4 regions of the Sporosarcina sp. P7 genome follow, and region 2 is predicted to be linked to each of the others. Evidence: riboswitches for the same ligand, from Rfam matches in the RefSeq annotation. Region 2 holds a riboswitch; each other region holds the start of a gene.

Region 1 (2,202 bases), on a different contig from region 2:
GCACCTGAAGATTCTCTAAAACGAATGCGAGTTCTTCATCGACGTAGGTCATACAGAACTGTGTATCTGGGTCTTGGAAAACGAACCCCCACGAGTCTGGTAACTGAATGCTTGTTGCTTTCATTGGCAGTTCGATAGAGTTCGGGATAATGCCACTCAGTACTTGAAGTAAAGTGGATTTCCCACAACCGCTAGGACCGAGCATGAGAACTTTTTCACCGGACTGAACAGAAAAGGAGAGGTCCTTAAAGACCAAAGCATCTTCTCCAGGAAACTTCAGTCGTAAATCGGTAACGCTGATGTTATTCATAGTTGGATCATACCTCCGCTTTTACTGATCAAGCATCGTATATTCTTTCTTATCGACGGGGCGAATTAGCGATGTCACACCTGTTGCTTCTAGCGCTTTTACAATAAACACAGCGAAAATACCTGTGAAGATGAATGCGCTGATTGCACGTAATCCGTATTTCACAATGAGTGCCCATGTTTCGAGTGCTGCGTAACCATAAATCAAATCAAGTCCGAAACTTGCAAGACATGACGCGACTCCTGCTAACCCTGCAATTAAAATAGAATAGCGTCGATAACGGAATGCAGCGAACAATAATTCAGCAGCAAGTCCTTGTGCGAATCCATACATCAATACTTCAATACCATGGCCGGCAAATGAAGACAAGGAAGCCCCTGCAATACTTGCGATGAATGCAGTACCGGGCTTTCGTAATAATAGGAAGGCAAACGGTCCCACCATGAACCACATACCGTAAAGCAGTTGACGTGCAACAGGCATGATCGGTTTGACGACAGTGTATAAATCATCCCAAAACTTCATGAGCACGCCAAATACAACGCCGATCATGATGGTGATCAATAAATCGGTAAACTTTAACTTTTTCAAACTCTTCCACTCCTCGTTATTTTTTATACAAAAAAGCCGTCTGAAGAGCAGACGGCCGAGGAAGGAAAGAGATTCCTGTATAATTCCATCGATCACGCTCTCTACGCTGGCATTACCCAGATCAGATTAACGGTCAGCAGAGGATTCATCTGCTATCTCAGCCTGATTCTCTCAAGCACCCGGACGGACAATCATGTAAGCAATTCTAGTATACAGCACGTTGAATTGTGTGGCAACTTATGAAATTACTAGACGTTCAATTAAATGCTGACAGTTCAAGTGGAACATATTGTATTGAAATCCTGATATACTAAAAGGATCAAACTGTTCATAATTATATTCTCGATATCATGCAAATAGAGTGTAAAAGGAGTTTTCACATGACAAAACATATAGCATTTATTGACGTGGAGACAACAGGCATGCGTGCCGAGACGAGTGAAGTAATCGAGTTAGGGGTTATGCTGGGAGAGTATGAAGATAATCGTATTGTTCGAGTGGCAGATGAGTATTGCGAGTTTCAAGAACCGTTCTATTCTATCTCCCCGATCATTACCCAGCTCACTGGCATTACCGATCAGATGGTCAGAGGGAAGTCGCTTGATATGGATAGAATACTAAAAATACTAGATCAAGCAGACGGTATAGTAGCACATAACGCATCATTTGATAGGGGCTTCGTTAGTCGACTATTACCTGAAACGCTCGACATGGACTGGTATTGCTCCGTTAGACAAATCAAATGGAAAAATTATGGATTTGAAAACGGCAAACTACAACAATTGCTGAGAGCGCACCGAATTCAAGTGCATAACGCCCATAGAGCGCTCGATGATGCGAAGAATCTAGCTGTGTTGCTGAACTCATCCAATCCCAACTTGGCGGATGATACATTCATCTCGTATTTGATGAATAAAGCCCCAATGAAGAAACCAGCAAAATCAAGATTTTAACTACTAGAAAGACCAGTCATCATGGGATGACTGGTCTTTTCCTTTTCGATACGACTCTTGGGTTACTGCGGCCATGTGGTTTCTATGCTACTACTATATTTAGTTGCGCGTCATGTCATTGATACAAAAAAATACAAAAATCTACTGTCCATGGAATAGTTTATCTAGATAAAAGGGTATGGTAAATAGAAGTATGTGACTTACTAAATAACTGAAAGGAATGAGAAGATGAAAGTAATTACAAAGAAGTCACATAAGAAGTTACGTCTTCTATTGCAAGCCTTTTTCGTCATGATGGGTGCAGTGATTACAGCGTATGGACTTGAGTCAGTCCTTATTCCAAACAAT
Region 2 (2,202 bases):
CTTTTTCCTTCAGGGTTGAAGTCCCGATCGTCTCCTGTAAAGTATGGAATCGGCGAAAAAAGATTCGGATTTTTTATAATATCTTCCTTTAAAAAAGTCGTGTAGCGGAACTTCCATTGCTTCACTTCATTTAACTTTTTCCTGTCAGCCACTGGAATGAGTAATCGATCCCGTTGCTTTACTCGCACGGAAAATGTATAGACTTCTTCTGTTGGTTTATTATTAGGATCCGGAGGCATAATCACTTCATACACTTTTGATGCGATTGATTTACTGACATTCATTTTCTGATTGCTATCAATTAATGGGCGTGTTGCCACGACACTATATACTACCGCCTCAGAAGAACTTGTCTCGCGATCAATAAAACGATTATCCGTAATTGTCTCGATGTATTGTCCATTCCGGAAAACATCAAACTTCTCTACATCCTTAATCCACTCCCATGACAGAGCAATTTGTGATGGGGCGGCAATCGTTGTGATCACCAAGCGTTGTAAAGGATGTTCATCTTCCTGTACTTCTGTCAGAGGTGATGTCTGGATAACAATTACATCTCGAACCCGTCCTTCCTCCACTCGTTCCACTGTATATTGAAAAGGATATGACGGATCTAGCTCCCCATCCGTAAACTTTGGAGCCGTTCCTTCATATACTTGTCGGTCATTTTTATAGACACGATAATAACCACCTGTGTCACTCCACGTGAATGATATATCATCCAATGAATGATTCATCTGTTGAATTTCGAATAATTTCTCCATTTGCGATCTGCTCCCTTTTATCTATTTCATCTGAAACAGTTATACGCCTTCAGATAATTATGTAACATTCAGCATATCGTTATACCTTTTCATCTATGCACAATCACTCATTTCCAATTACTTTGATCCTATAATGCCAGTATTATTTTAACCTTTTTCATGTATATGATATAATCAGCCTGTCTAATACATAGCCACCACTAGGGGCGCCTTTTATTGGCTGAGATGCAATTACGCAAACCCTTTGAACCTGATCTAGTACATACTAGCGGAGGAAAGTGGGTAGTTTTCATACCCAACCGCCCACCTATGCATGGGCTTTTTGTATATATACCTTTTTAAGGAGGAAAAGAAACATGCAGCTTATTCAAGAACTTCGTCAAAAGCAACCGCTCGTTCATTGCATGACAAACTTTGTAGTCGCGAATTTCCAGGCAAATGGGTTACTTGCAATAGGCGCTTCTCCCGTTATGGCGGATGCAGTGGAGGAGGCAGAAGACATTGCAAAAATTGCCGCTTGCAGTATTTTAAATATTGGTACATTGAAGCAACAAACAGTAGACGCAATGATTTTGGCGGGAAAAAGTGCCCGCGCAGCAGGAAAACCTGTAGTACTAGATCCAGTTGGTGCAGGTGCTACGGCTTTTCGTAAAGCTAGCGTTCTAAAAGTGCTGGACGAGGTAGATATCACACTGATCCGCTGTAATACAGGGGAACTTGCTGCGATTGCAGATGTTCCATGGGCCGCTAAGGGTGTTGACGCAGGAGAAGGTTCTGCCGACATCGTTAGTATAGCGAAAAAGACTGCCCTTAAGTACAACTGTCTCGTGGCGGTTTCAGGCGAAGTCGATTTAGTCACGGACGGCCATTCCACATTATCCATTACGGGCGGCCACCCGATGATGACCACCATAACCGGCACGGGTTGTTTACTCAGTTCTGTCACGGGTGCATTTCTCTCCGTAGGAATGGAACATCCCTTGGAAGCCGTAGCAGATGCACTTTCATTTTATAAACGGGCTGGTGAACAAACTGCAAAAGTTTCACGTGGTCCTGGCGACTTTGCTGTAAACTTCTTAAATACCTTATATACATTGGATAACGAACGGAAAACAATTTCAGTATACTAGACAGGAGGTTTTTCGATTGACAGTACAAGTAGCATTGACCATTGCGGGTTCAGATAGCGGAGGAGGCGCAGGAATTCAGGCCGACTTAAAGACGTTTCAGGAGCTAGGTGTATACGGCACTTCTGCCATAACTGCAGTGACTGCTCAGAACACACACGGTGTTCACAGTGTTTATCCAATACAGACAGATGGAGTAATAGCACAAATTCGTGCAGTACTTGATGATTTTGATGTAAAAGCATGTAAAACTGGGATGCTGTTTTCGGCGGAAATCATTACTGAAGTAGCTGCGCTATTAAAGGAATACC
Region 3 (2,202 bases), on a different contig from region 2:
ACCAACTATACGAAGTCATCTTCTTCATAGCCGCGCCTCCGAACGAAGCTCGCTAATCAGTTGCTCTTTCAGTTCCATCAGTTCGGGTCGTGCCAAGTCCCGCGTCGTGCGTGGTCGGCTGAGAGGCACGACGACTTCGCGAATTGTCTGCACCGGCTTTTCAGCAAGTACAAAGATGCGATCGGATAGAAATAAGGCTTCGTCGATATCATGTGTGATGAAGACAATGGTTTTATCGAGTTTCTGCCATTGATCGATCAACCACTCTTGCATCGTCAGCCGCGTGATCGCATCGAGTGCGCTGAATGGCTCGTCCAATAATAAAATATTTGAGCCAGTCAGGATCGTTCGCAAAAAGGAAACACGTTGTCGCATCCCACCGGATAAGTTTCCAGGGTAGGCGTTTTCTTCTCCAACTAGTCCGAAGTCAGCGAGTAACTGGATGATTTCATCGGAAGAAGGTTTATGTCCTTGAAGTTCTACTGGTAATTGAACATTTTCTAGAATCGTTCGCCATGGCATGAGTAAGTCTTGCTGCGGCATATAGCCGACTTTGCCTAACCGCTTCGTTGCCACTTCTCCGTTCAATGAAATCTTCCCACTGTCAGGGTTCTCAAGGCCGGTGATGAGTCGGAATAACGTGCTTTTACCATACCCGCTTGGTCCAATGATGCTAACGAATTCGCCTTCTTTAACGTGCCAGTTAACTTGATCGAAAATAACAGTTGGTTTCGAAGCTTTCGTTGCTTGATAATGAAAAGAGACATTCATAAACTCTAAAACTTTATTCACCATATTCTTACCACTTCTCATTTCTTCAAAAAATTCACACAAAAAAACCACTTCTCTGTGCGAAGCGGTTGCATAGTACGGACAAAATCCGTCATATGTCCACTTCCCTCCGCTAGCATTATCTAGTGCAGGTTCAAGGGTTAAGGCGAACGCCTTTCTCAGCAAAAGCACCCCTAGTGTTTATCCAACTCTTATCGTTACATAGTCTAGTAAAGTAGTCAACTTCAATTTAGTAATTATTCTAGTAACAATCCGCAAACCTCTTGCATTTAATTGGTCATCTATGTAATATAATGACTAACAGACCGGAATGGTATTTCGGTCACTTTTAAAGGGAGTGTCATCATGGATCGCAGAGAAGAAATCATATTGGCGGCTGAAAAATCATTTTCGATGTTTGGCTATAAAGCGACGACGATGGATCAGGTAGCGAAGATTGCGAATGTAGGGAAGGGTACAATCTATACGTTTTTCTCAAACAAAGAGGAATTATTTCATTCGATTGTGTGGAAAATGGTTGAAGAAATGAAAGATATTTCTGAACGGACAGCGATAGAAGGAGCGTCTTTTCAAGAGAATGCCCATGCGCGTATTATGCAGTTGCTGAAATTTCGCGAGACGCATCAGTTATTCATTAAACTGATAGAAGAAGAGAAAGAGTTGCGCACACCTGCTGTAGGAGATGTGTTAACTACTATTGAGAAGGAAATAGTGAATTTCATTGCTGGAAAGATTGATCGCGGTATCGCAAAAGGTGAATTGAAGCCATGTGATAGCGAGTTAATTGCATATCTTTTATTCAAATCATATGTAGCACTAGTTAACGATTGGTCGAAAACGCACGATGACCAGCTGACGGAGAAGCAAATCACGGACGTGTTGAACCATACAATTTTCTCCAGTTTGTTAGTATGACGTGCGCATGACGGAATATAGAGTGAGGGTTTATACTAGATGAATAAAATTCGGTTCATAGTCAGACGGGATCTCCGGAATATCTTCAAGAATAAAGCTGCGCTCATTGTCATTGCGGCCATTGCGTTTCTACCTTCCCTTTATGCTTGGATGAACATCCTCGCCTCGTGGGATCCCTACTCCAATACGAAAGGCGTAGAAGTCGCGATCGTCAGTGAAGACGTAGGTGCGAAAATCGAGGATAAGGAATTCAATGTCGGGGATGAAGTCCTCGTCTCGCTGACTAAGAACGACGATCTTGGCTGGCAGTTTGTAACGAAAGATGAAGCGTTAAAAGGCGTGAAACACGGTGATTACTATGCTGCGATCATCATTCCGGAAGACTTCTCAGAGAATTTAAGCAGTATCGTAACCGATGATATGAAAAAGCCATCATTGGATTATTATATTAATGAAAAAATCAATGCGATTTCTCCGAAAGTAGCGGGCAAAGGT
Region 4 (2,202 bases), on a different contig from region 2:
GCACTACATCGTCTGACGTATAAGGCAATACAATAAAGCCTTCCTCTAGCAGCATTTCAGTAGCGCGTAATGTCTCTACTGGGTCAGGAAGCAATGAACGGCTGCATCCAATAATTTCAACTTTCACCATGTCACAAAGTCCTGATGCTTTTGCGAGACGTGCGATATGTACGGCTTCTTCTGCTGTACTTGCACCTGCAGTATTTGGAAGTAATGTATAGCGAGTTAAATCCAATTGCTCTAGAAAATTGGGCTGTGACGCTTCAAAAATATCCATGCGTCGTACTGCGAACGTAAGGATTTCTGCTTCTGATACTGCAACTGCCTGCTTTTGTATTTCAAATGAAGGATATTTCCCTGTACCTAGTAATAACCGCGAAGAGAATTCTTTATCTGCAATTTTTAACATCTTCATCCGCCTCCTACAAAATGTATAATTTCAATTTGGTCCCGATCCATAATCGGTGCGTCATAGTGATCTTTTTGCAAAACCTCTTTGTTTTTCTCCACAATTAAAATACGATCACCCAATCCCAAGTGCTCAAGTAGCTGTTGAATCGTTGCTACTTCCGGAACGACCGAATAGGATTTCCCGTTCAGATCAATCTTTTTCATTATTAGACACGCCTCCTATTCTATAACTTTGTAAGATTTTTAGTGAACGCATAGGGGATAATACAGCCACGCCTGCTACGCTGTTTCGCTGTAAATCAGGCAAGTGATGCGGCTGAATTCCACCGATTGCATACACGGGAATCGAACTATACTTTGCGATAGAAAATAATTCTTCCGTGCCGCGCGCTGGTAGGCCGGGCTTTGACTTCGTCTCGAAAACATGCCCGTACAAGAGCCAATCTGCTCCTTCTGCCATCGCTTCCTTTGCTTCTTTAACTGAATGAATCGAGCACCCGAATTGTAGCTTGGGAAATTTCCGATGTGCATCCTGTAAAGACATGCCATAGCTAGTCAGCTGTACTTTCGTGAGATTCAGCCTGCTTGCTACGTCTGGTCTGGCATGTATAATGAGCTTTTCGAGTGGAAATCCACTATTCGCAAGACGCGTAATCAAATCTGTCAGTTGTTCGTCTGTCTTGGACTTCTCCCGCAAAATAATAGCATCTAGAAAATGTGCAGTCTGCTGCAAGTGGAGAGTCAGTTCATCAATCGAAAGACAGTCGTCGGTCACGCCAAGTAACTTCATTCATTCCCCTCCAATAGAAAAAACCACTTCCCGAATCGGAAAGTGGTGGATGTGTCGACAGAAATATATACGGAACGACTCGCCACTTCCCTCCGCAGATGCTAATCTGTTCAGGTAATAAGGGTTTCAGAGCCACACTCTTTTCTCAGTCCTTGTGAAGGATTCCCCTAATGGTCAAAATATTAAGTTTTCAGAACTAGCGTATCATGTATGAAGTAGAATGAAAAGAGTTTCTTTTATAATAGTAATAAAGCATCCAAATCGAGAATATCCACCGTTTTCATGCTGGACTGGCGAATCCAGCCGGACTCCTCGAATGCGCTAAGTTTTCGACTAATCGTTTCAGGTGTCGTCCCGAGGTGGGAGGCGAGGTCTTTGCGACTCATCGGCAATTCGACTTTCAATTGTTGTTGTTCTTCAGATAAGTCAGCTAGATACATGGCGATACGCGTTTCTGCTGCTTCCATACCGATCCGCGCCGCTCGTTGTTCTGTTCGAGCGAGGCGAGAGGAGAACTCCTCTAACATCTTTAATGAGATCGCAGGATGCTTTTGTAGAAGTTGTTGCATTTGATCACGTTGAATAATACATAATTCCACGGGTTCAAGTGTTTCTGCGTAGGCGTCATGAGGTTTGGCGTTGAATAACGACAGCTCACCCGTGAAATCTCCCGGTTCTAAAATTCGTACGAGTTGCTCTTTGCCGTTTTCTGAAAGGCGGTATACTTTGATTCGTCCTTTATGCAAAATATATAAACCTTCGGAGCAGTCGCCTTCATTGTAAATAATTTTTCCACGTGGATGCGAAGTGTTTCGCGCGAGTCCTACCACGTGTTTCATCTGTTCATTTTCCAAATGATTGAACAGCGGAACGAGCGATACACACATATTTTGATCCGTCGTATTATTGTGGGGCTGTTGACTCATTCACTTTCACCTCGCTTATATTTCGATTGGCTGGTTTGTCACTAGTATAGCGTATTAATCGAATGGCGTTCAATA

Evidence for each region. Region 2 has a riboswitch for thiamine pyrophosphate ahead of thiM (hydroxyethylthiazole kinase). Riboswitches for the same ligand answer to the same signal wherever they lie in the genome.
Region 1: linked by a shared signal. The riboswitch ahead of CSV60_RS07770 (ECF transporter S component) and the one ahead of thiM (hydroxyethylthiazole kinase) in region 2 are both predicted to bind thiamine pyrophosphate.
Region 3: linked by a shared signal. The riboswitch ahead of CSV60_RS13880 (ABC transporter ATP-binding protein) and the one ahead of thiM (hydroxyethylthiazole kinase) in region 2 are both predicted to bind thiamine pyrophosphate.
Region 4: linked by a shared signal. The riboswitch ahead of CSV60_RS04825 (thiamine phosphate synthase) and the one ahead of thiM (hydroxyethylthiazole kinase) in region 2 are both predicted to bind thiamine pyrophosphate.

Annotation. Positions count from the first base shown of each region.
Region 1 covers NZ_PDZF01000006.1:85,982-88,183, reverse strand. Annotated here, with positions in the region: gene CSV60_RS07775 (ABC transporter ATP-binding protein) at 1-310, opposite strand, end outside; gene CSV60_RS07770 (ECF transporter S component) at 332-901, opposite strand; TPP riboswitch at 983-1,094, opposite strand; gene CSV60_RS07765 (exonuclease domain-containing protein) at 1,282-1,854, shown strand; gene CSV60_RS07760 (YitT family protein) at 2,083-2,202, shown strand, end outside.
Region 2 covers NZ_PDZF01000001.1:290,307-292,508, forward strand. Annotated here, with positions in the region: gene CSV60_RS01595 (DUF3238 domain-containing protein) at 1-764, opposite strand, end outside; TPP riboswitch at 957-1,058, shown strand; gene thiM (hydroxyethylthiazole kinase) at 1,121-1,894, shown strand; gene thiD (bifunctional hydroxymethylpyrimidine kinase/phosphomethylpyrimidine kinase) at 1,911-2,202, shown strand, end outside.
Region 3 covers NZ_PDZF01000017.1:5,823-8,024, reverse strand. Annotated here, with positions in the region: gene CSV60_RS13885 (ABC transporter permease) at 1-28, opposite strand, end outside; gene CSV60_RS13880 (ABC transporter ATP-binding protein) at 25-795, opposite strand; TPP riboswitch at 880-977, opposite strand; gene CSV60_RS13875 (TetR/AcrR family transcriptional regulator) at 1,138-1,707, shown strand; gene CSV60_RS13870 (YhgE/Pip family protein) at 1,747-2,202, shown strand, end outside.
Region 4 covers NZ_PDZF01000003.1:116,708-118,909, forward strand. Annotated here, with positions in the region: gene CSV60_RS04815 (thiazole synthase) at 1-415, opposite strand, end outside; gene thiS (sulfur carrier protein ThiS) at 412-615, opposite strand; gene CSV60_RS04825 (thiamine phosphate synthase) at 602-1,201, opposite strand; TPP riboswitch at 1,272-1,380, opposite strand; gene CSV60_RS04830 (Crp/Fnr family transcriptional regulator) at 1,438-2,127, opposite strand; gene CSV60_RS04835 (heavy metal translocating P-type ATPase) at 2,105-2,202, opposite strand, start outside.